2 regions of the Rahnella sp. 1L-D-7-B-C2 genome follow, and region 1 is predicted to be linked to the other one. Evidence: predicted binding sites of a transcription regulator. Region 1 holds the regulator's gene; the other holds the start of a gene.

Evidence for each region. The regulator PhoB, encoded in region 1, activates phosphate uptake and scavenging genes when phosphate is short. The targets are predictions, from matches to a motif close to CTGTCATAAAACTGNCNNAT.
Region 2: the regulator PhoB is predicted to act here: its motif matches at 2,098-2,117, upstream of phnC (phosphonate ABC transporter ATP-binding protein).

Annotation. Positions count from the first base shown of each region.
Region 1 is NZ_JBXAVQ010000007.1:164,207-185,974, reverse strand. Features, by position in the region: gene AC0Z7K_RS14115 (DUF808 domain-containing protein) at 1-907, opposite strand, end outside; gene AC0Z7K_RS14110 (YdgH/BhsA/McbA family protein) at 1,312-1,587, shown strand; gene AC0Z7K_RS14105 (class I SAM-dependent methyltransferase) at 1,802-2,380, shown strand; gene aroL (shikimate kinase AroL) at 2,644-3,168, shown strand; gene AC0Z7K_RS14095 (IclR family transcriptional regulator) at 3,704-4,495, shown strand; gene AC0Z7K_RS14090 (AroM family protein) at 4,752-5,429, shown strand; gene ppnP (pyrimidine/purine nucleoside phosphorylase) at 5,609-5,899, shown strand; gene rdgC (recombination-associated protein RdgC) at 5,968-6,882, opposite strand; gene mak (fructokinase) at 7,092-8,012, shown strand; gene AC0Z7K_RS14070 (ABC transporter ATP-binding protein) at 8,080-8,901, opposite strand; gene AC0Z7K_RS14065 (ABC transporter permease) at 8,898-9,662, opposite strand; gene AC0Z7K_RS14060 (ABC transporter substrate-binding protein) at 9,674-10,696, opposite strand; gene sbcC (exonuclease subunit SbcC) at 10,933-14,181, opposite strand; gene sbcD (exonuclease subunit SbcD) at 14,178-15,416, opposite strand; gene phoB (phosphate response regulator transcription factor PhoB) at 15,634-16,323, shown strand; gene phoR (phosphate regulon sensor histidine kinase PhoR) at 16,345-17,664, shown strand; gene AC0Z7K_RS14035 (cobalamin-independent methionine synthase II family protein) at 17,922-19,025, shown strand; gene brnQ (branched-chain amino acid transport system II carrier protein) at 19,469-20,788, shown strand; gene proY (proline-specific permease ProY) at 20,935-21,768, shown strand, end outside.
Region 2 is NZ_JBXAVQ010000005.1:185,828-189,488, forward strand. Features, by position in the region: gene AC0Z7K_RS11000 (Yip1 family protein) at 1-160, shown strand, start outside; gene dld (D-lactate dehydrogenase) at 305-1,996, opposite strand; gene phnC (phosphonate ABC transporter ATP-binding protein) at 2,158-2,994, shown strand; gene phnD (phosphonate ABC transporter substrate-binding protein) at 3,063-3,661, shown strand, end outside.

The DNA of each region.
Region 1 (21,768 bases):
CGAACATCTTTTGCCCAAGCAGAACGACACCCAGAACAGCTGCGCCGACGATCAGGCCTACGCCCAAATCGGTGGCTCCGGTGATCAGCGTATTCACCCAGCCCTGATGGCCGTGGGTGAATTTTTCCAGCAGGCTGTGCATGAACGGCAAGCCGTGGCTGATAATACTGCCACCGACCAGGAACATGGCGATGGTGCCAACGACCGACAACGTTTTCATCAGCCAGGGCGCGAGATTGACAATGCCGCGGCCAAAGGCCCGCACGCCGTTCATGACGCCGCTCTCACCGGAGAGTTTGCTCAGATACAAACCCGCATCGTCGATTTTTACAATCGCGCCAACCAGACCGTAGACGCCGATGGTCATGGCGACAGCAATCAGTACCATGACGGTGACCTGATTGAGGAACGGCGCAGCGGAAACGATACCCAGAGAAATCACGATGATTTCAGCCGACAGAATGAAGTCGGTGCGCACTGCGCCTTTCACTTTTTCTTTTTCGAGCTTTTTCGCGTCAGCATCGCTTTTTACCTGCTCCGCTGCCGGTTTTTCTTCTTCCTGATGTTTGCCGGGCATCAGCTTGTGCGCGACTTTCTCAAACCCTTCATAACATAAGTACGCGCCGCCAATCATCAGCAGCGGCGTGATAGCCCATGGAATGAAGGCGCTTATCAGCAGCGCCAGCGGCACCAGTATGGCTTTGTTTAGCATGGAACCTTTCGCCACGGCCCAGACGATCGGTAATTCCCTGTCAGCTTTTACGCCCGTGACCTGTTGTGCGTTCAGCGCTAAATCGTCACCGAGCACGCTGGCGGTTTTTTTCGCCGCGACTTTACTCATTGCGGCCACGTCATCGAGAATCGATGCGATATCATCGATTAAGGCCAGAAGGCTACCACCCGCCATAATGTATGCTCCCCATAAAAACGTCCTTAGTTTCTTGTTTAAATGAGCCACCGCCCGCGCGGAGGCCCGAATCTGCGACCCTGACTGTGCAGGTGATCAAGGAAGCAGAAAATTCATAAAAAATAATCATATCAGTGATTGCACTACGGCGTCGATTTGTGCGAATGTTGTGCGGGCTATAAATATCTTTGAAAACTCTCCATCATTTCTCCATTAAATATCGTTAATTCTCTTGCAGTTATCATTGACGAAATACTTACTTTCATTCTCTCCTTATTTTTACCACAATGGTTAAACTTCTTTACGTTGCATTACGCCCCCTTTCATTGTTTCAACGATAATTATTTCAACGGATTGCTTCCGCTCCATTAATTAACGAAACTAACGAAAGAAAGGTGCGTAATATGAAACTCTTACCTGCAATTACAGCTGTTGCTATTACTGTTGCTTCATTCTCAGCGCTGGCGGCATCGCCAATTACTGCGCAAGAAGCACAAAGCGGGACTTATCAGTCACTGGGAATGGTGTCTGTGAGTGCGCCAAGCACCGTTCCGGGCAGCATGAAAGATGCGCTGAACCAGATTGCCAGCGATAAAGGCGCAACACACTATCGCGTTGTCGGTGCCGGTACACCGGGTGATTCAAGCCTGAACCGTGCAAATGTTGAGCTGTATAAATAAAATCTGACTGATTTCAGATTGAGTATGAGAAGGCCAATGTCATCTGACATTGGCCTTTTTTTATTTATCCATGACCACGGCATAATGCTTTTTTTGGGAGTTATCCCATGTGATTTGTTTTTAATTAGCCTCTGTGACATTTATTCCCCTTATTAATCATTTCTTAAGAATTTTTCTGTTATATAAGGGTCTATGTCTTCAGGAGGTCGTTAATATGTTGAATGCCGCAAGAATGACGATTAAGAACACCGGTCTTTCGATCCAGAATCAGTTTTTTTATTTGCAGAATTTTATCAGCTCACCACGGACAATGGGGACGCTGATGCCGTCGTCACCCTGGCTGTGTCACGCGATGCTCAGCCAGATCGACTGGACAAAGTCTCTGGATATCGCCGAGTTAGGCGCGGCTGATGGTGTGCTGACGCGGCGGATCCTTAACCGCATGCGTGCAGATGCACGGCTGGATGCTTTTGAGATTGAGCCTGCGTTTATCCGCAAGCTGAATCTGTTCGACGACCGGCGGTTGCAGGTCATGGCGCATTCGGCCGAGCACCTGACGGGGGATTATGATGCGGTATTTTCTTGTCTGCCGCTGCTGTCGATGCCGACGCGTATCAGCATGAAGATTTTGCAGAAAACGCAGCAGCAACTGAAGGCGAAAGACGGTGTGCTGGTGCTCTTCCAGTACAGTCATCTTTCCGAGAAAATGTTCTCCCGCTACTTCACCTGGAAAAAAATCCGCGTCGTTAAAAATTTCCCCCCGGCACTGGTCTATATTTGTAAACCACGCTGATACAGCACTTTAGCGGTCGAACCCGCTGAGAACATTGCGCTGTAAGGATTTATCAGTATGATGCCACGGGTGGCGTAAATAAAACGCTACAGAAGCTTCACCGGCAGGTGACAAAAATCTGCCAGTGAGGCTTTTTTGTTGTACTATCTTGCGAGTACGTTTTGGCGTCAGATCAGCAACTATTTTGACATTCATGCTTCAGGTAAATGATGGATTTTCATCAGATGAGCAACGAGGCTCCCGGGGAATTAAGGACAGCGTTAATGACACAACCCATTTTCATGGTAGGCGCGCGTGGCGCGGGTAAAACGACAGTTGGAAGTGCTCTGGCCAAAGTGCTGGGCTATAAATTTGTCGATACCGATCTCTATCTGCTGCGTACCTCCGGGCTCAGCGTGGCCGATATCGTTGACCGTGAAGGCTGGGCGGGTTTCCGCCGTCGTGAAACTGAAACGCTGAAGGCGATAAGCTCGCCGCTGACAGTAATCGCCACCGGTGGTGGAGTGGTGTTGTCGGCGGAAAATCGTGATTTTATGCGCCAGACCGGCACGGTGATTTATCTGCGTTCACCAGCCTCCACGCTGGCAAACCGTCTGGAAGATGCCCCGATGGAGGATCAGCGTCCGACGCTGACCGGTAAGCCGATCACCGAAGAAATGATGCAGGTGCTGAACGAGCGCGAAGCGTTGTATCAGCAGGCCGCGCATCACGTTGTCGACGGTACGCAGGATCCGGCGCAGGTCGTCAATGCCATCATGGATGCACTGGCATTGCCGATGGCACGCTGACAGGCGTGATGATGTAAAACGACGAGTCCGGGTGGCTCGTTTTTTTATGTCTGCGGTGAGGGAAATTTCGGAAAGCGTAAACAAAACGGGCCACATTAAGTGATCGGTATCACATAGGGTGACTTATTGTTCTTACGAATAAATGGGAGTAATGTAATAACTCAGGTGATTACTTTAACCTCCATTACGGACCCCACGATGAAACCCCTGATGTCGTTCTTTCACCAGCACAGCAAAGCGATGCCGGCTGTCTGGTCGATCACTATCATCCTCCTAGAAGCCTCTATTGCGTTGTATATTTTGCGCAATCTTTAATCGCTATAATCTGCTGGGTTTGACGCGCTTCACCTCATAAATACTCGGCAATTCATTTCCCTTTCTCTTAAATAAATGGCTTTAGGATTATCTTTAAGCATATTTATTAAGTGCAATTTTATTCCGTCCAAAATAAACGCCTTGACGCTGACACGTATCAGCACTATTTTTCAATTAACTTTACAGGAACCTTGTTCCGCATAATGGAACTCTTCTCTTTATGAGCACTTTAGAGAATGCGACGGCAGTACTGAAGTTATTTTCAAGGCAGGGCGTCAGCCAGGGGCATCCGGGGCTGTCATTTAGCGATGTGGTGAGCAATTTAGCCTTGCCAAAAAGTACCGTTTCCCGATTGTTAATGACCATGGAAAGTGAAGGCTTATTAGAGCGCGATCCGGACAGTCGTTTATATCGAATCGGAAAATTATTACTGGCGATATCCAGCCACTATTTATCGACGCCGCTGGTCGATGCGACAACGCCGTATATGACGCAACTGAGTCAGCTGACGCAGTGCACTGGCTATGTCTCGATGCTCGAAGGCTGCGAGATAATGATCATGCGGATGTTCCCCGGCAGAACCTATCTGCAGGTGGTGACACCGGCGGGTAGTTTATTACCGGCGCATGAAACGGCCATTGGCCGGGCGATTCTGGCTCGCTACAGCGACGACGAAGTTCGCGAACGGTATCGCGGCGCGTATCAGGTCAAATCGGCCAATTCGCCGAAAAGTATCGATTTATTATTAGTGCGACTGGCTGAAATCCGGCAAACCGGTTTGTCTTTTGCCAATAACGAAACGTTGCAGGGGATCAGTTCTTTAGCGACCAGCATTTTTAATAAGCACAGAAATGAGATTGTGGGGTTGGGCCTGTCTTTCTCTTCGCCCGCCGAAGGAAAGGGCATACCGGATGGAATAAAGGACGGCCTCACCGCCGTGACCCGAAAAATTGCTGAAAAGCTGGGTGATGATGACTGGATTAATCATCAGCATCTTCCCGGCTTGCAGTAAACGCATCAGGCAACTGATGCAGAAAGTGAAGTGAGTACCAGACCGACACCAGGGCTTATTGTCAGCCAGCACTAAACAATGACTGTTCCACGATGAACAGCGTTCGTAACCGTTTTTAGCTCATGCGCTTTTGCGCCGGTTACGTGGTTTAAGAGGACTTTGTGATGAGTGTACAAAACACATTTACGATATCTGCGTTTTATCCTTCCTTGCGTCATTCAGGGGTGACCGACCTGAATGGCCGGACATCCTGCTTATGATGACTTCTTTTGCTACCCTCACCATTGGACAGGCGCCGCGCAGCGATATAACACCGCTGCTGATGGCGCATCTGCCGGACGAACCCGTCACGCACGTCGGGTTACTGGACGGCCTTAGCAGGGAGCAAATTGAGCAGCGTTATGCGCCGCAAGAGGGCGAAGCTGTGCTGGTGGCACTGTTGCTGGATGGTTCGCAGGTTTTACTTGCTGCGGCCGGCGCCGAGCGAGGATTGCAGGAAAAAATCTACCAGCTGGAAGCGCAGGGATGTGCCACCATTCTGCTGCTGTGCGGTGGGGAATTCAGCGGCTTACACGCCGACAGTGCATTGCTTATCGAACCGGAGCGGATGATCCCGCCACTGATTGGCGCGATGGTCGGAACGCATCGGGCAGGCATTGTGGTGCCGGTGGAATCCCAGATTGGCTGGCAAACGAATAAATGGCGCAAGCTGGAACAGGCACCGTGTTTTGCAGTGGCGAGCCCGTATTTACCTGATGACCAGGCACTGACTGACGCGGCGATGCGCTTTGCTGAGCAGGGTGCGGAAGTGGTGGTGCTTGATTGCTTCGGCTACAACCATCATCACGTTGAAGTGTTAGAACAGCATCTCGATATTCCTGTATTACTGGCGAATGTGCTGATGGTGCAACTGGCGGCTGAACTGGTGGCGTAACCGGGGTTGTGTGCGGGCGTGACTCCCCACAATGGCACTGTGCAGACGTAAAATCAAATCAGTCATTGCGGTTTGCGGGCGGTGTCGCCGGGTGGGGAGAAAGCTATAATAATCAGTGACAGCGGCGGGTTTTTGCCCCTAATATGAAACCTCTGAAAATTATCGCTAAGGGCCAATCTATGTTGAAAAATAATGAGTATTTTGACGGGAAAGTAAAATCGATTGGTTTTGACAGCGAAAGTACGGGTGCCGCCAGCGTTGGCGTGATGGCCGTTGGCGAATACACGTTTAGCACGGCAAAACCGGAAGAAATGACGGTCATCAGTGGTTCACTGAAAGTGCTGATCCCAGGTTCTCCGGACTGGCAGGTCTTTAAGCCCGGCGAAACGTTCTACATTCCGGGTAAAAGCGAATTCAACCTGCAGGTCGGCGAAACCACTTCGTACCTGTGTAAGTATCTGAGTAAATAAACCGTTCAGACACAGTACCAATAGAAAAGGCGCCAATGAGCGCCTTTTTTACATCCGGAGTTTGCCGGTTATTTTTGGGCTTCGCCGCCCAGCGCTTCGATCAGGTTTTGAATCAGCGCTGCCAGTTCACCGGTCATCAGGATGAAATCCGCATCGAAGCGACCAGCGAAATCTTCGCGGTCGATATCTTCGTTTTGATCGCGGATCACATCGCTGAATTTCAGACGCTTGATGCTGCCGTCATCGGCCAGCACCACGGCGATACGTTCTTGCCAGTCCACCGCCAGTTTGGTTACCAGTTTGCCATTTTCAATGTGCGTGGCGATTTCGTCACTGACCAGCGCCTGTTTTTTACAGCGGATCACGCCGCCTTCTTCCAGAATCGCTTTCAGCTCAGCTTCGTCCTGCAACGTGAAACCGGCTGGGGTAACGCCTGAACGCACCCATTCGGTCAGCGTCAGTTCGATCGGGCTTTCCATGGTCAGCGGCACCACCGGCAGCGAGCCGAGGCTTTTGCGCAGCAGTGCCAGCATATCTTCTGCTTTCTTGGCGCTGGCAGCATCGACCATAATCAGGCCGTTAACGGTGTCGATCCACATGAAGGTCTGGCTGTAGCGGCTGAAGGCGCGTGGCATCAGGCTGTGCAGCACTTCATCTTTCAGGGAATCTTTTTCGGTTTTCTTCAGCTTGCGATGCTGTTCACCTTCGAGCTGGTCGATCTTGGCCTGTAACTCCTGCTTGATCACCGGAGAAGGCAGAATTTTTTCTTCTTTACGGGCGCAGATGAGGATCTGGCCGCAGTTGACGTGAGTCAGCGCGTCGCCACCGTGGGAACCCATCGGTGAAACCCAGCCGGTTTTCGCCATGTCCTGGCTGCCGCACGGGGTAAAGGTGAAAGCGCTGAGCTGTTTTTCCATTTCGTCAGCAGATAACGAAACTTCACGGCTCAAACGGTATACCAACAAATTCTTAAACCATAACATGGCGTTATCCCTGTCCCGGCGCACTCGTGGTACGCTGATTAAATGAATACAGGGCGGCATGATACCCAATTGGGCGTCAGCCGTCGTTAAGAAATCGCCCCTGTGCGAAACATTGCATAACACCTTATTCTGGTGGTTGCCGCTTCAGGCTTCTAAACTGGATTAATGATAAAAAACTGACCCTACCCGATGTGACAGGAGAAGAAAACGTGCGAATTGGCATTGATTTAGGTGGCACAAAAATAGAAGTCATCGCGTTATCCGACGAAGGCCGCGAGCTGTTTCGTAAACGCGTGGACACGCCAAGGAATGATTACGAACGCACGCTGAAAGCGATTGAAGGACTGGTGCTGGATGCAGAGAAGGCCACCGGCCAGCGTGGCAGCGTCGGTCTGGGTATTCCCGGCACGCTTTCTCCGTTCACCGGTAAAGTGAAAAATTCAAATTCGGTATGGCTCAACGGCCAGCAGCTGGATGAAGATCTGGCGCTGCTGCTCAACCGCGAAGTGCACATTGCCAACGACGCCAACTGTCTGGCGGTGTCTGAAGCCACCGACGGCGCTGGCGCAGGCCGTAATACGGTGTTTGCGGTGATCATCGGCACCGGCTGCGGTTCCGGTGTGGCGCTGCACGGTGCTGCGCACGCGGGTGGTAACGGCAATGCCGGTGAATGGGGCCACAATCCGCTGCCGTGGCAGGATGAAGAGGAAAGGCTGTTTGCCAGCGAAGTGCCGTGTTATTGCGGAAAATCAGGCTGCGTCGAGACGTTCGTTTCGGGCACGGGTTTTGCGGAAGATTATTTCCGTCTGTCCGGCCAGCGCCTGAAAGGGCCAGAGATTATCACGCGGGTGGAACAGGGCGATGAAACAGCGGAGCTGGCGCTGGGGCGTTATGAACGTCGTCTGGCGAAAGCACTGGCAAACGTGGTGAATATTCTCGATCCCGACGCGATTGTGCTCGGCGGTGGCATGAGCAATGTCGATCGCCTGTATGACACCGTTCCGCTGCTGGTGAAGCAATGGGTGTTTGGCGGCGAATGCGAAACGCCGATCCTCAAAGCCGTTCACGGCGATTCCAGCGGCGTACGCGGTGCGGCATGGCTGTGGCCGCAGTCGAGGTTTGCGCTTTAATCGTTTTTAATTCTCTGAGAAAGTCTCGGGCGCGGAATTTGCAAAAATACCGCGCCCGTTCTTTCAGTCAGAGCGCCATCTCCCGCTTAAACACTTCCAGCGTATGCGCCTTCACGCGGATAAATTCCGGGTGGCTCATGATTTCTGAACCGCGCGGGCGGGGGAGATCGAAGGGGACGATTTCCGCCACCTGCGTCGGGCGTCGCGAGAGCAGTAAGATTTCATCCGCCAGAAATACCGCATCCTCCAGATCGTGAGAGACAATCAGCATAGTGACGCCGGTCGCCAGCTGCACTTCCTGCAATTTATCGCGAATAAATAGCGTCATTTCGAAATCCAGCGCCGAGAAAGGCTCGTCGAGGAACATGACTTCCGGCCGCGTCGCCAGTGCGCGCATGATGCACACGGTTTGCTGCTGCCCGCCGGAAAGCTCGTACGGATAACGTTTGAGATCGAAGCGGATATCAAACATCTGCGTCAGTTCATCGACGCGGGCGTTCACCTCGGCCTTACTCATGCCCTTGCGCACCAGCGGATAGGCGATGTTGGAACGTGCACTCATCCACGGAAACAGCGCATCGCGGTAGTTTTGAAACACATAGCCGATAGTCGTCTGCGCCAGCGTTTTGCCGTCGAAAAGAATGTCGCCTTTGTCTACCGGGATAAGTCCGGCGATCATATTCATTAAAGTAGATTTCCCGCAGCCGTTCGGCCCGAAGATCGACACAATTTTGCCGCGCGGCAGATCCAGATTCAGATCCGTATACAACGGCTGCCCGGCAAAGGCTTTAGTCAGCCCGCGAATAGTGACATGGGTATCCGGGCGCGTGGCGTACTGCGGCAGCTGAGGGCCTTTGTAATCCGGTTTCAGCGAGAGAGGTTGCGTCATGCTTTGCTACTCCAGTGGACGGTTTTTTTCTCGATCAGCAAAAAAGCCAGATTCAGTAAATAACCCAGTGCGCCGGTGATAAGGATCGAGGCGTACATGTCTTTGATATTGAAGACCTGCTGCGCGTCAATGATCCGATGCCCGAGGCCGGTTTCCGACCCAATAAACATTTCGGCGACGATAACGATCACCAGCGCGATCGACACACCGGTGCGCAGGCCGACGAACGTCTGCGCCAGACTTTCCATCAGCAGGATGTCTTTGAAAATATGCCAGCGGGAAATACCCATCACTTTGGCCGCCATCAGGCGGGTTTTCTTGGCATTCATTACGCCGTAGGCGCTGTTGAACAGGATGACCAGTACAGCGGCAAAGGCGGCGATGGCGATTTTGTTGGCGTCAGTGATGCCGAAAATCAGCATGAACAGCGGGATCAGCGCCGATGACGGCGTCGAACGGAAGAAGTCGATCAGAAACTCCAGGCTGCGATACACCTTTTCGTTGCTGCCTAAAATCACGCCGAGCGGGACGCCAATCACCGCCGCGAAGCCAAAGGCCACCAGTGTGCGATACAGCGTCGCGCCGATGTCAGTGCGCATTGAGACATCCGAAAACGACTGGAACATGAAACCCAGCGTTTCGACGGGCGAAGGCAGCAGCACCGGATTCAGCCATTTGGCGCTTACCGCCAGTTGCCAGAACAGAAACAGCAGCACCGGCCCAATCAGCGGCAATAATCTCGAAGACCAACGTGACGTCATATTAACTCCCCTTATCCCTGATATATCAGCGAAGCGACATCCACCGGTTTGCTGAAGATTTTTCTTTCCGTAAAGACGTCATAAAATTTCTGGAACCATTGCAGGTTGTCGCCCTTTAGGTCGGGATACATCACGAAGCCGGGCAGTGGCACTTCTTTCACCAGCGCCGGTTCGATACTGGTATAACCCGCCACGTTTTCCCGCGCTTTGTCAGGATTGGCCGCAATAAATTCCACGGCTTTCTGATAGGCGGCGATAAACTTTTTCGCGGCGTCAGGATTATTTTGGATGAAAGTGGCGTTAAGCGCCGCTGCACCGCCGAACCACGGGGCATCGGCGTTACCGAGTACGTATTTGGAAATGACGCCGGTTTCCAGCGTGCGCGACAGGTGTTTCATACGCCCGACGGTGCCGGTCGGCTCCAGGGTATAAACGCCGTCAATTTGCCCGGCGGCCAGGGCAGGGGCGTGCTGACCGACGGGGAGTTCGATTACTGACGGATTAGTGAACCCGTTTTTCTCCAGAATGATTTTCGCCATGGTGACGTTCTGGATGCCTGGCCCGCAGGCGATTTTCTTGCCTTTCAGATCGGCAATGGTTTTCGCCGTGCTGTTCAGCGGTACCAGAAATTCATCTAACACCAGCGTGTGATTGGAGGGATTCGAGCAGATGATTTTGAACAGGCCTGGCGACGTGATCGCGCCTAACCCCAGTGCGCCGGTGGCCGTGCCGTTGGCACAGCCGTGGATCCTGCCGGTGATCATCCCTTCGACAATTTGCTGTGCACTGGCAAATTTGACGCCTTTGACGTTCAGCCCGGCCTCTTTGAAAAAGCCCTGCTCGAGCGCGACATACAACGGCAATCCGCCGACGATTGGCCAGTAGCCGATGCGAATTTCATCGTCGTCTGCGGCGAAAACGGTAGTGGGGATCATTCCGCCCAGCGTCATCACACCGCCGGTGATCGCCAGCCATTTCATCATCTGACGGCGTTGTTTATTGAACGGAAGGATTTCAGGTTTGTCGTTTTTCATCGGCGTTCCCCTTGGCTGTTATGCAGGCTGTGCAGCTTGTACTGCAACTTGTATACATAACGTTAAGCACAGGGCGTGCCAGATCGGCGGTTTAACGAAATAACCGAATATTCATCAGGTTGTCAGGAGCGCGCGCACTGCAACGGTGCGATTTTTGTGCGGGTGCTCACAGAAAGGATCCACCACAGGGCAAGGCGATAGCATGATTGCTAGCGGCTTGCCCTGCGACTTTGCGGTCAGACTTTAAATTCACTGCTCAGGCGGCTGATGCCCAGCCCGTTCACTTTAGTGACTTTGATTTGCACCGGAATGCGGTCTTTCATGGCCTCGACGTGGCTTATCACGCCGATGGTTTTACCGGAGGCGTTCAGGCTGTCTAGGGCGTCGAGGGCGGTGTCCAGCGTGTCGGCGTCAAGCGTGCCGAAACCTTCATCGAGGAACAGCGAATCGATGCGGGTTTTGTCGCTGACCAGATCGGACAACGCCAGCGCCAGTGCCAGACTCACGAGGAAACTCTCACCGCCGGAGAGCGTACGGGTATCGCGAACCGCATCGGCCTGCCAGGTATCGACTACCTGTAACTCCAGCGCGTCGCTGGTTTTACGCTGTAACAGATAGCGGCCGTGCAGTTTTTCCAGCTGACGGTTCGCCAGATACACCAGATGATCCAGTGTCAGCCCCTGTGCGAATTTGCGGAATTTCGCTCCGTCGCTGGAGCCGATCATCTGGTTGAGATAGCCCCAGTCGTCGCAGGTCTGCTGTGTCTGTGCAATCTGACCGATCAACGCCTGTTGCCCGCTGTGCCGTTCTTTATCGAATTTCAGTTGATTGCTGACTTCACCGAGCTGCTGCTGTAACGCTTTCAGCTGTTGCGCCAGCGTCGCCTGTTCTGCGGTGAGCTGGGTGAGGTCGATTTCGCTCTCGCGCAGATGCGCAGGGCGCGCCAGACCGTGAGCTTCCAGCGTCGCACCGGCATCACTCAGCAGCGCCTGGGCCTTCGCCAGCTGTTGTTGCAGACGTTCTTTTTGCAGCTGGAGTTGCTGACGCAGCCCGTCATCGAGCAGGGCGAGTTTCACCGCCTCTTCGTCAGAGAATTCGCTGGCGGCCAGCGCCAGTTGCCACTCATTTTCAGCCTGTTGCAGACGTTCCGTAGCCTGCTGATGTTGCTGCTGCGTGCTGGCCAGCTGACCGGCCAGTTTATCGCGCTGTTCCTGCGCTTTGTTCAGTGCTTCGGCTGCGTCGCTGACCGCTTTCTCTGCGGCCAGTTGCTGCTGATGTAAGTGCTCGCGAACCTGCGCAATCTGGCGATCGCCGAACAGACTGCGACGCTGCGCATTCAGCTCTGCCAGCGTTTTCTCACCCTCGGTAAACTGCTTTTGCAAGTGCTCCATCTGTTCCTGAAGTTTGACCTGACTTTGCCCGATAAGCGTAAAGCGTTCGGTCAGCAGGGCAGTCTGCTGCTGCACTTTTTGCTGCTCATTCACGGCATCATTCAGTGCATCTTTCGCCTGTTGCAACGCCCGCGCCAGCTGTTCATGCTCACCCAGCAGATCCTGGGACTGTTGCTCTTCGCGATCGCGTTCCGCCAGCCATTGCTGAACGGCATCCGTATCCTGCAATACGAAGGTCAGATTCAGCGGCGCGCTCAGTTGCTGCCAGCTCTCGAGTTGCGCATTCAGCTGTTGCTGATCCTGCTCCAGCTGGGTTTGCAGGCGCGTCTGCTGCTCTTTCAGGTTTTTAATCTTCGCCGCCAGCTCAATGCCGCTGGTTTTTGCCGTATCGAATTCGGCCTGCATTTTCTCGACGCGCTGCGCGGTTTCTGACGGTTTCACGTCCTGATAGCTTTCCACCGACGGATGCGACGTCGACCCGCACAACGGGCACGGCTTACCACTTTGCAGATTCGCGCGCTCGGCGGTGAGGCTGACGATCAGCTCTTCACTTTTCAGGCGGGCTTTGACGTCATTGAGATGTTCCAGTTGCTTCTGACATTGCAGACGGATCGCGCCCAGTCGCTGTTCTTCCTGCAAGACCTGCGTCTGGATCTGTGTGAAATCGGCATTTTGCTGCACCACCCGGCGGTTCAGTGGAGGATAAAGTTGCGCGAGCGAATACAGCTGCTGGCGTACCGGTCGCAGGTGTGTCAGTTCAGCCTGCCGTTTCTGCAACACCGCCAGCGGATGCTGATTTTCCAGCGCTGCCTGACGTTGTTGCTGCACGGTCAGCGCCTCGGTCAGGGCAGTGTGCCGCGTCTGGTGCTGGCGGCTTTGCTCTTCAAGCTTCTGACGTTCGGCGGTCAGCTGTTCAAGTGCGAGATTTTGCTCGCTGACCTGTTTCTGTACGTCATTCAATGACTGTTGCGTATCGGTTTGCGCTTTCCGCCACTGGGCGATGCTGTTATCCAGCGGCAGGATTTGCTCTTCAATGAGTGTCTGCTGCTGTCGCTGTTCTTCCACCTGTTTCTGGCGCGCACTTTGCGCCTGTTCTGCGGCCTGCTTCAGCGGCGTCATCTGCGCCAGCTGGTGTTCCTGCTGCTGGATCAGCTGCGCGGTCTGCTGTTGCAGATTCAGTGTTTCCTGCTGGCAGCGCTGGCGATCGTTAAGACGTGAACGGAGTTTTTCCGCCGGTTCGCTGAGTGCAAGCTGCTGCAACTGCGGCGCAGCCTGCGCCATTTCCTGCTCCGTCGCTGCCAGCTGTTGCACTGATTGCTGATGTTTTTGCTGCACCTGCTGCCAGTGTTGCAGCCAGTTAAGATCCTGCTGACGCTGCTGCGCCCGCTGGCTAAGGCTGATTTCCTGCGCGTTGAGTTCTTTAAGCTGCGTTTCCAGCGCCTGACGCTGTTCTTCGCTGAGCAGTTCGATACCAGCCATGCGCTGATGTAAACCGTCGAGCGCTACGCGCGCTTCTTTATGCTGTTCGAACACGCGTTCAGACAGGAGGCCGTAGATTTCCGTGCCGGTAAGTTCTTCCAGCAATTCTGCGCGGTCATTGGCATCGGCATTGAGAAAGGCGGCGAATTGTCCCTGTGACAGCATCATCGATTTGGTGAAACGGCCAAAATCCAGCCCGGTCAGTTCGGCAATCGTGTCAAGTTTATCGCGTACTTTATCCGCCAGAATTTTGCCGTCCGCCAGCAATGCCAGCTCGACTTTCGGTGCCTGTAAATTGCCGTCCGGTGAGTTTTTCGCCCGGCGCTGGCTCCAGAAGGCACGGTAGCCAATGCCTTTCACTTCAAATTCCACTTCGGCCAGTGATTCGGCGGTGTGGCGGGTCATCAGTTCGTTCTGGCTGGGGGTGACGTTCAGACGCGGCGTCTGGTGATACAGCGCCAGACAGATGGCATCGAGCAGGGTAGTTTTTCCCGCGCCGGTCGGGCCGGTGATAGCGAATAATCCGTTGCTGACAAAAGGCTCAGCGGTGAAGTCGATTTTCCATTCGCCTTCCAGCGAGTTTAGATTTTTTAAACGCAGGCTGAGAATTTTCATTGTGTGGCGTCCTCTGCGTGATGACCGCTGGTGACCTCATCGACCACCTGCGCAAACAGCGTGCGCATCCGTGCCTGACGCTGTTCGTCAGTGTCCGCTTCCAGCGACAGCCGCCGCTCGAAGACATCGCTCACGCTCAGCTCGCTGAGGGTTTCTTTTTCCTGTTGTTCAATGCTGTTAATGCGCTGTTCTTTACTGCGGCGCAGCAGTACGACTTCCACCGGCAGTTCAGCGGTCAGCGCCTGGATCCGCCGTTGAATGTCGCTGAGGTAATCCTGCGTCGCGACTTCTATATCCAGCCAGACCGGTTTGGTGGTATCGCCATCGCTGAACTGCATCAGTTGTTTTTCTATTTCGGCCAGCGGGCCTTTGATCATCTGCATCGGCTGAAATACCGGAATTTCCAGCGTTTCGATGCTGTTCAGCGTTGCACCCGTAAAATCGAGCATAAATACGCTTTTGGCTTTGCCGAGTTCGTCAAAACTCAGCGCAATCGGCGAGCCGCTGTAACGGATATGGTTGGTTTTCGCCACGCACTGGGCGCGGTGAATATGCCCGAGTGCGACGTAATCGACCGGCGGAAATGCCTGTGCCGGAAAGGCATCGAGAGTACCTATATAAATGTCGCGAACGGAATCCGAGGTGCTGACGCCGACGGTGGTCAGATGGCCGGTGGCGATGATGGGCAGCGGGACGCCGAGCTGGTCGCGCTTCGCCTGTGCCGCCTGATATAAAGCGTCATAATGGGCAGCGATGGCTTCCTGCAACGCCAGCTGCTTGTCGCTGCCGGACTGACCGGCCTGGCTGGCTATCAAATCGCGCGGGCGTAAGAACGGGATCGCACAAAGCACTGCGCCGGGCGAGCCATCACGATGATTTAATTCCAAAACCTGCTCAGACAAGTCTTCACCGACGGTAGCGATCACGCGGGTGTTGAGGCAGGAAAGTAGTTCTTTCGATTCATTGAGCGTGGCGACCGAATCGTGGTTACCGGCCAGCACTACCAGCTGGCAGCCGGTGTGTTGTAATTCCACCACGAAGCGGTTATACAATTCCCGCGCATAGCTTGGTGGCGAGCCGGTATCGAAAATATCGCCCGCCACAATCACGGCATCGACCTGATGAGTTTCCACCTGTTCCGTCAGCCAGCGCAGAAAGGCCTGATGCTCGGCGGCGCGGCTTTTGGTAAAGAAGTACTGGCCAAGGTGCCAGTCTGAAGTGTGGATCAGGCGCATGAAACTCCCGGTGATTCGCTAGACGGTAACAATGGCGCAAAGTATAAACGCCGTCGGGGGACGATGTCCCCAGAAAAATCAGGCGAATTTCAGCAAGATGGCTGTCAAAGTGCGGTGTAATAGACCATCCTTTCTATTCATAAATCTGTCACAAAACTGACGCATAATGGCGCCCGCAATCAAATAAAAGATCGCTAACCTATTGGCAGGACCTACGATGGCTAGACGTATATTGGTGGTTGAAGACGAAGCTCCAATCCGTGAAATGGTGTGTTTTGTACTGGAACAAAATGGCTATCAGGCAGTAGAAGCTGAAGATTTTGATTCCGCGATTGGCCAACTGGTCGAGCCTTATCCTGAGCTTATCCTGCTCGACTGGATGTTACCGGGAGGGTCCGGGATCCAGTTTATCAAACATCTTAAACGTGAAGCCCTGACCCGCGAAATTCCGGTGATGATGCTGACTGCACGCGGTGAAGAAGAGGACCGGGTGCGTGGCCTCGAAGTGGGTGCCGATGATTACATTACTAAACCGTTTTCTCCTAAAGAACTGGTTGCCCGTATTAAAGCTGTGATGCGCCGTATTTCACCGATGGCGGTGGAAGAGGTGATCGACATGCAGGGTCTGACGCTCGATCCTTCCTCTCACCGCGTGATGGCCAATGAGCAGGCGCTCGACATGGGGCCGACCGAGTTCAAGTTATTGCATTTCTTTATGACCCACTCCGAACGCGTTTACAGCCGCGAACAGTTGCTCAATAACGTCTGGGGCACTAACGTTTATGTGGAAGATCGCACGGTAGACGTGCATATTCGTCGTTTACGCAAAGCGCTGGAAACCAGTGGACATGACAGAATGATCCAGACTGTCCGTGGCACGGGATACCGTTTTTCAACGCGTTATTAGTCCCCACAGCGGAGAATCTGTGTGTTAGAACGTTTGTCATGGAAACGGCTGGCCGGCGAATTTTTTCTGTTTTGCCTGCCAGCGATCATTCTCGGTATTTTTGTCGGCCATTTTGGCTGGCTTCTCTTTGCGTCTCTGCTGGCGGCGCTGGGCTGGAACTATTATAACCAGCTTAAACTCTCACACTGGCTGTGGCTTGACCGCAGCATCACCCCGCCAAATGGCCGCTGGAGCTGGGAGCCGTTGTTCTACGGGCTGAACCAGATGCAGATGCGAAACCGCCGTCGCCGCCGTGAATTAGGGCAACTCATTAAACGTTTTCGCAGCGGTGCAGAATCGTTGCCGGATGCAGTGGTGCTGACCACTGAAGAGGGCAATATTTTCTGGTGTAACGGTCTGGCGCAGGAGCTTCTCGGCTTCCGCTGGCCGGAAGATAACGGGCAACACATCTTCAACCTGCTGCGCTATCCGGAATTTCGCGCCTGGATCCAGGCGCGTGATTTCAGCCGCGCACTCAATCTTCAGCTCAATAATGAACATTACGTCGAATTTCGCGTGATGCCTTATTCCGAAGGGCAGTTACTGATGGTGGCGCGTGATGTCACGCAAATGCGCCAGCTGGAAGGCGCGCGGCGTAACTTCTTCGCCAACGTCAGCCATGAACTTCGCACCCCGCTGACGGTTTTGCAGGGCTACCTGGAAATGATGGAAGATGCCAAGCTGGAAGAGCCGTTTCGCACTAAAGCGCTCGATACTATGCAAGAGCAAACGCGACGCATGGACGGGCTGGTCAAGCAGCTCCTGACGCTGTCAAAAATCGAAGCCTCCGCCAATATGGATTTGCACGAAAAAGTCGATATTCCGGTGATGCTCGGGATGCTGGAGCGCGAAGTACAGACACTGAGTGGCGGTCAGCACGAAGTTGTGTTTCGCGTAAACGAGAAGCTGAAGGTCTTCGGCAACGAGGATCAGCTACGCAGTGCGGTGTCGAATCTGGTGTATAACGCGGTCAATCATACGCCGCCGGGCACCCGAATTGAGGTCAGCTGGCAGCAAACGCCGCATGGCGCACAGTTCCAGATAAGCGACAACGGGCCGGGCATTGCACCTCAGCATCTCCCGCGTCTGACTGAACGTTTCTATCGTGTCGACAAAGCCCGTTCCCGCCAGACCGGTGGCAGCGGACTGGGGCTGGCGATCGTCAAACATGCGCTCAGCCACCACAACGCCAGGCTCGAGGTGATGAGTGAAGTCGGCGTCGGCACGCGCTTTATTTTTACGCTGGCACCGAAGCTGATAGTTCCTTCCGATAACACCACTAAAGTTTCAGTGAAACCGTAAATTGCTGTTTTCTATCCAGCCCGGCATTTCTCCATGTCGGGCTTTTTTTGTTTGCTGCTTCATTAACTCACCGCTTTTGATCGTGAATTTATTTCATCTCCCATGAAAATTCCTCTGTTGTCGGTGAGTAACCGGCATGACAGTATCGCCTTAAAACCATTTAGACATCCAGAAGTCTACATGTAACGCGGCGCAATTATTTACCTTGTAAATCATTTGCATTTCGTCTGCGACGGGATGCCATTAAGGAGTTTTTCATGCAACGTACTACCCCTCCGTTCCGTGCTGACGTGGTCGGCAGTTTCCTGCGCCCGGCGGCTATCAAAGAAGCGCGTAAGCTGTTTCAGGCTGGCGAGATCGATGCCGCGCAGCTGCGTGCCGTAGAAGATACTGAAATCCGCCGCGTGGTGGATTTACAGCGCGAAGCCGGTTTGCAGGTGGTCACTGACGGTGAGTTCCGCCGTGCATGGTGGCACTTCGATTTCTTCGAAGGGCTTGACGGAGTGGAAGGTTACGACGCAGTACAGGGGATTCAGTTCAACGGCGTACAGACCAAAGCACGCAGCATTAAAGTCACAGGTAAACTCGGCTTTGATGCGCATCCGATGCTGGACGATTTTCGTTTTCTGAAAAGCATCAGCGGCAGCGCAGTCCCGAAAATGACTATCCCAAGCCCGAGCGTGATGCACTTCCGCGGTGGCCGTAATGCCATCAGCAAAGAGGCGTATCCTGATCTGAAAGACTATTTCAACGATCTGGCACAGGTTTATCGCGACGCCATTAAAGCATTTTATGACGCCGGTTGCCGCTATCTGCAACTTGACGATACTGTCTGGGCGTATCTGTGCTCGGAAGATCAGAAGCAGCAAATCCGCGAGCGTGGCGATTCTCCAGAAGAGTTAGCGCGTACTTACGCGGACGTGCTGAACAAAGCGATTGCCGGTAAACCGGACGATCTGGTGATTGGTTTGCACGTGTGTCGCGGTAACTTCCGCTCCACCTGGATTTCCGAAGGTGGCTACGAGCCGGTGGCTGAGATCCTGTTTGGCGGTGTAAATATCGATGCCTTCTTCCTTGAGTATGACAATGAGCGTTCCGGCGGCTTCGAGCCTCTGCGCTTTATTAAAAAGGGCCATCAGCAGGCAGTTCTGGGGTTAATCACCACCAAATCCGGCGAGCTGGAGCCGGCCAAAACCGTTGAAGCGCGTCTGGCGGAAGCGGCGGAATATTTGGATATCAATCAGATTTGCCTCAGCCCGCAGTGCGGTTTTGCCTCGACGGAAGAGGGCAACAGTCTCACCGAAGCGCAGCAGTGGGAAAAACTGAAACTGGTGGTGGATATCGCTGCCCGCGTCTGGTAAAGCCTGGTAGTGGTTAATGTTTGACCTTGTAAAAATGTTGTAAACTGTGCGTGAAATAACCTGAGAGTGGTGATTTCACGCATTTTTCGTCCTTCCGGAGCATATCTTGTGCTTCATTAGTTTAAAAATCATACATATCATATGGCGTGTTTTTCGATGTATTCAGCGAATATTACTGCTTTGCGATGTTAATCTGGTTAAACACTCTGCTTTTTGGATCGCGGCTTGCCTTTATACGCTATAAACGTTTACCTTAACGCCCGCTGTCGCTCGATACTCCCTGCATAACAACGTAATCATCTGCATATCATCAGGCGTTTTTAGCTCACTTCGATCCCCACACGGTGCTCTCTGGCAGTTTTATGCCATTCATCCTTGTACGAGGTGGCACGACGACAGCAACGGTCACTTTATTCATTTGAACAGGCAACACGACACCAATCATGAGTACTCGTTTAACAAATAAAGATATTCTGGCGCTGGGTTTCATGACCTTCGCTTTATTCGTCGGGGCGGGGAACATTATTTTCCCGCCGATGGTTGGCCTGCAGGCCGGTCCTGAAGTCTGGTGGGCAGCTGCCGGGTTTATGATAACCGCTGTAGGTCTCCCGGTGATGACAGTGATTGCGCTGGCGCGCGTCGGTGGCGGTGTTGACGCCCTGAGTACGCCAATTGGCCGTGGTGCCGGTATTCTGCTGGCGACCGTCTGCTATCTGGCTGTAGGCCCGCTGTTCGCCACGCCACGCACCGCAACCGTCTCTTTTGAAGTGGGTATCGCACCGATGACCGGTGATGGCCCGCTTCCTTTACTGATTTATAGCGTGATTTACTTCGCGCTGGTGATCGGCATTTCCCTCTATCCGGGCCGCCTGCTCGATACCGTCGGGCATTTCCTCGCACCGCTGAAAATGGTCGCGCTGGCTGCACTGGGTGTTGCCGCGCTGCTGTGGCCTGCCGGGCAGACCATGCCTGCGGTGGATGCTTACCAGACCGTGCCGTTCTCCAGCGGTTTCGTTAACGGCTATCTGACGATGGATACGCTGGGCGCGCTGGTCTTCGGTATTGTTATCGTGAATGCCGCCCGTTCTCGCGGTGTGACCGATGCCAAACTGCTGACCCGTTACACGATTCTGGCCGGTCTGATCGCCGGTTTAGGTTTGGTGCTGGTCTATCTGAGTCTGTTCAAGCTCGGCGAAAACAGCGCTTCACTGGTGCCGGGCGCAACCAATGGTGCGGTGATCCTGCATGCGTATGTGGCGCATACCTTCGGTGGCGTCGGCAGCTTCTTCCTCGGTGCGCTGATCTTCATCGCCTGTATGGTGACGGCGGTTGGCCTGACCTGCGCCTGTGCGGAGTTCTTTGCTCAGTACCTGCCGCTGTCGTATAAGTCACTGGTGTTTATTCTGGGCCTGTTCTCCATGCTGGTGTCTAACCTTGGCCTGAGCCATCTGATCCAGATTTCCATTCCGGTGCTGACAGCCATTTATCCGCCATGTATCGCACTGGTGGTGTTGAGCTTCACCCTGCGCTGGTGGAATAATACGACACGTATCGTGGCGCCGGTGATGCTCGTCAGCCTGGTGTTCGGTATCGTCGATGGCATCAAAACCTCTGCTTTTGCTGATATCATGCCTGCCTGGACCGCAAATCTGCCGCTGGCAGCCCAGGGTCTTGCCTGGTTACCGCCTTCAGTATTAATGCTGGTGCTGGTCGGTATTTATGACAAAATCAGTGGTCCGCGCAACGTCACCGCGCACCAATAATTATCGGCAGAATGTTTGAACGTAGTTGAGTGAATGTTTCGCCAATCAGGCCACGGAAACCTTTCCGTGGCTTTTTCATTGGCAGGGTGCAGTGTTTTTAGAATTCGCATGTTTGATTTTCAAAATACAGAAACGGGTTAGGGTCAATGCAACAATCAGCTGAACAACCAACCGCGCAGCCAGAAGCGCCGGGCACGAAGCTAAAGCGCGGTCTGACAACGCGTCATATTCGCTTTATGGCACTGGGATCGGCCATCGGAACCGGGCTGTTTTATGGATCGGCGGATGCGATCAAACTGGCGGGGCCAAGCGTGCTGCTGGCCTATCTGGTCGGCGGCATTATCGCCTTTATCATCATGCGTGCCCTTGGCGAGATGTCCGTTAACAATCCTCAGAGTGGCTCTTTCTCGCGCTATGCTCAGGATTATCTCGGACCGATGGCGGGTTACATCACCGGCTGGACATATTGTTTTGAAATCCTGATCGTCGCCATCGCGGACGTCACGGCGTTCGGCATTTATATGGGCGTCTGGTTCCCGGATGTGCCGCAGTGGACGTGGGTGCTGAGCGTGGTGCTGATTATCGGTGCCATCAATCTGGTCAGCGTGAAGGTTTTCGGCGAGCTGGAATTCTGGTTCTCCTTCTTCAAAGTGCTGACGATCATCATCATGATTGTGGCGGGCTTCGGCATTATTATCTGGGGCATCGGTAACGGCGGGCAGGCGACGGGCATCCATAATCTGTGGAGCCACGGCGGCTTCTTCAGTCAGGGCATTATGGGCACCATTTTGTCTTTACAGCTGGTTATGTTTGCCTACGGCGGCATTGAGATCATCGGTATTACAGCCGGTGAAGCTGAAAATCCGAAGAAGTCCATTCCGAAAGCCATTAACTCTGTGCCGCTGCGTATTCTGGTGTTTTATGTGGGCACACTGTTTGTAATTATGTCGATTTTTCCATGGAATCAGATAGGTACTCAG
Region 2 (3,661 bases), on a different contig from region 1:
CGGTTATCTGCTGTATCTCGGTATTCCTAACTTCCTCAATATTGACCGCCGCGAAGGCTTCCTGTTCTCCAGCTCAACGCTGGCGATGGGGGTTCTGGTTCTCGAATTATTGCTCGCGCTGACGGTATTGATGTGGGGTTATGGCACGAAGTTATTTTAACGTTTAACAGATGAAGTCGCTTTGCTCCCAACCCTGCGAAGCGCAGGGTTGGGGTGGGCTATTCATGGCATCTTAATCGCCATAACCCATCCCAGCCTTGCGTTGATGAGTAGGGAGAAAAGTCATGCAATTCCGACCAGCGAATTACTCCCGCCAGTTTCTGAGTTTGCTGGTTTTGCCAATCCCCGGATTGAAGCTGTTGGTCGGATCGGCCTGCCGGTAAAATTCCTTCAGATGAGGTTTCGCCAGATAAAGATGCCCGACGTTATGCTCGGCGGGATATTCTGCGCCCTTGGCATCGAGCAATTCTAACATCCGATGTTTAAGGGCTTTGCTGTCAGCGCCTTTTTTGACGATGTAATCCTGATGGAAAACGTGGCACATGAAATGCCCGTAATAGAGTTTTGCAACCAGCTGGTTGTCGATCTCCTCCGGCAAGGTTTCAAACCAGTCGCGGTCGTTGCGGCGCAGTGCGATATCCAGCGCCAGAATATCTTCCACCTCTTTTTCATGCACCGCGTGATAACGCACGGCAGCACCGGCTGCGGCAAAGCGATGCAGGAACGCTTTCTTGCCTTCGTCGGCGGAACAGATAAAGAAATCCCCCTGACCATCGCTGAAGAAACGGGTCAGGAAGTTGCGTGCCTCATCGATGCCTGGACCAGACATTTTCAGCAGCAGATGATGTTCAAAGCGGTCGCGGTATTGCTTCATACGTGGCGGGAGATGATTAGGCAGGGCTTTACTCAGGCACTGCATCACGCGGTCGCTGAAGTTTTTCGGCAGGAAAGGGACTTTGCTGATATGCGCGTCAAATTTGCCTTTAGCGGTAAACATATCCGGCATTTTATCGGTGCCGAGTTTGTCGATCATCATGAACGTGTCTTTGCCGTAGACTTCGGTGATATCAAAAATATCGCGATGCATATATTCGCCCGCCACCGGCAGATTGGTGAAATCACGCAGGATCTGACGGCGCAGTTCGGTCAGAACATCGGTGTTGTTGGTGCCGATATAAAACACTTGCTGCTGGGTTTCGGCCGGGAAAGTGTCCAGACGCACCGCAAATACTGCCAGCTTTCCGGCGCAGCCTGAGGCCTCAAACAACCTGCGCTCATCGGCGTTAAAGCGCGATGGCGTATCGGCATCCACTTCGCGCACGCGTTCTGCATAATCGTGATCCGATGCCAGCCGCTGATCGTGCTGGATGTCGGCCTCGTGATAATCGGCCCGCTCCAGACGGCTCAGGATCTCCTCCGGCGTTTTACCAAGATTAATGCCCAGATGATTAATCAGCCGTAGTTCGCCGTGCTCATCTATCTGTGCATAAAGCGCCATTTCGGTATAGGCCGGGCCGCGCTTAACCAGCGAACCGCCTGAATTATTGCAGATCCCGCCGACGACAGACGCACCGATGCACGAAGATCCGATGACCGAGTGCGGTTCGCGGTTATACGGCTTGAGCATTTTTTCCAGTTTGTAGAGCGTGCTGCCGGGGAAACCTACTACCTGATGGCCGCCATCGAGCAGTTGGATCTGATCCAGCTTCAGGGTGCTGAAAATCACAATATCGCGATCGTAATCCTCGCCGCTGGGTGTTGAGCCCTCGGTGAGACCGGTATTGGCGGCCTGCATAATGACAATTTTGTCGGCGGCGATGCAGGCTTTCAGCAGTTGCCACTGCTGCAGCAACGTTTGAGGGAAAACGACCGCCAGCGCTTTGCCGCCACCGGAGCGAAAACCCTTCCGGTAGCGCTCGGTATTACTGTCTCCGGTGAGGACATGGCGGCTGCCGGCAATCTCTTTCAATGCGGCGATGAGTGTCTGATTATCCATTTCATCTTCCTTTTTTGACGTGATGCGCATTTGGCACCCTCCAATCATAGACTTAATCTCGTCTCTTTTTGTCACGCGCTGTCCATTAAATCGTCATTGATGTGTCATAAAACTCGCGCTTAATGAACGCCAGATAATGAAAGCAACCGAGAGACAGCATCATGGCGCAGGCACAACTTAAGCTGGCACAGGCTGAATATCCTCAGGCCGGGCCGCAGCATCTGAACAAAGTACTCGACGTCAAAGGCCTGGTGAAATCCTATAAATCCGGTCAGCGCGTCCTGAATGACATTAATTTTGATCTCCATGCCGGTGAGTTTGTCGCGGTTATTGGCCGTTCCGGCGCTGGGAAATCCACGCTGTTGCACGTCCTCAACGGTACCATTCCGTTAACCGAAGGCAGCGTGGTGTGTCATTACGAAAACGGTGAACAACAGCAACTGGCGGGGCTGACCGGTAAGGCGCTGCGCCGCTGGCGCTCAGGGTGCGGCATGATTTTTCAGGATTTCTGTCTGGTACCGCGTCTTGATGTGCTGACCAATGTTCTGCTCGGACGTCTCAGCCATACTTCCACATTCAAATCCTTTTTTAATCAGTTTGATGACGAAGACCGCGCCCGCGCGATTTCACTGCTCGAATGGTTGCACATGTTGCCGCATGCGTTACAGCGCGCCGAAAACCTTTCCGGCGGTCAGATGCAGCGCGTGGCGATTTGCCGTGCGCTGATGCAAAACCCCAAAATTTTGCTGGCCGATGAGCCCGTCGCCTCGCTCGATCCGAAAAATACCCTGCGCATCATGAATGCGCTGAAAAAAGTCAGCGAAGAAAATATTGCGGTAATGGTTAATTTACATTCAGTCGAACTGGTGAAAGATTATTGCACCCGCGTCATTGGCATTGCCAAAGGGCAGATTATTTTCGATGGTCACCCGGATCAGTTAACTGACGGGATTCTGCATCAGTTATACGGTGAAGAGCACGAAGCGGTGAACAGCTAAAATATAACGTTATTAATTTTGCAGTCCTTATTTCTACTTTCTCTCAATCTACACAAGGTCACCATTACATGAAGAAGTTATTACGTCTGGCAGTCTTTGTAGCAGGTTCTTTTACCGCAATGCACAGCATGGCAGAAGATGCGCCGAAAGAATTAAATATGGGTATTTTGGGCGGGCAAAATGCCACTCAGCAAATCGGTGATAATCAGTGCGTCAAAGATTTCTTCGATAAAGAATTAAATGTCGATACCAAACTGCGTAATTCCTCTGATTACTCTGGTGTCATTCAGGGGTTATTAGGTAAGAAAGTGGATATGGTATTAAGCATGTCACCTTCGTCTTTCGCCTCAGTCTATATTAATAACCCGAAAGCCGTAGACCTGGTTGGTATTGTTATCGACGATACGGATAAATCCCGCGGTTATCATTCCGTTGTTGTTGTTAAAGCCGACAGCCCTTACCAGAAACTGTCTGACCTGAAAGGTAAATCATTCGGCTTCGCTGATCCGGATTCCACTTCCGGTTACCTGATCCCGAACCAGACTTTCAAGAAAGAATTTGGCGGTACCACTGACAATAAATATAACAACTTCTTCTCCAGCGTGACCTTTTCCGGCGGTCATGAGCAGGATATCCTTGGCGTGCTGAACGGCCAGTTCGAAGGCGC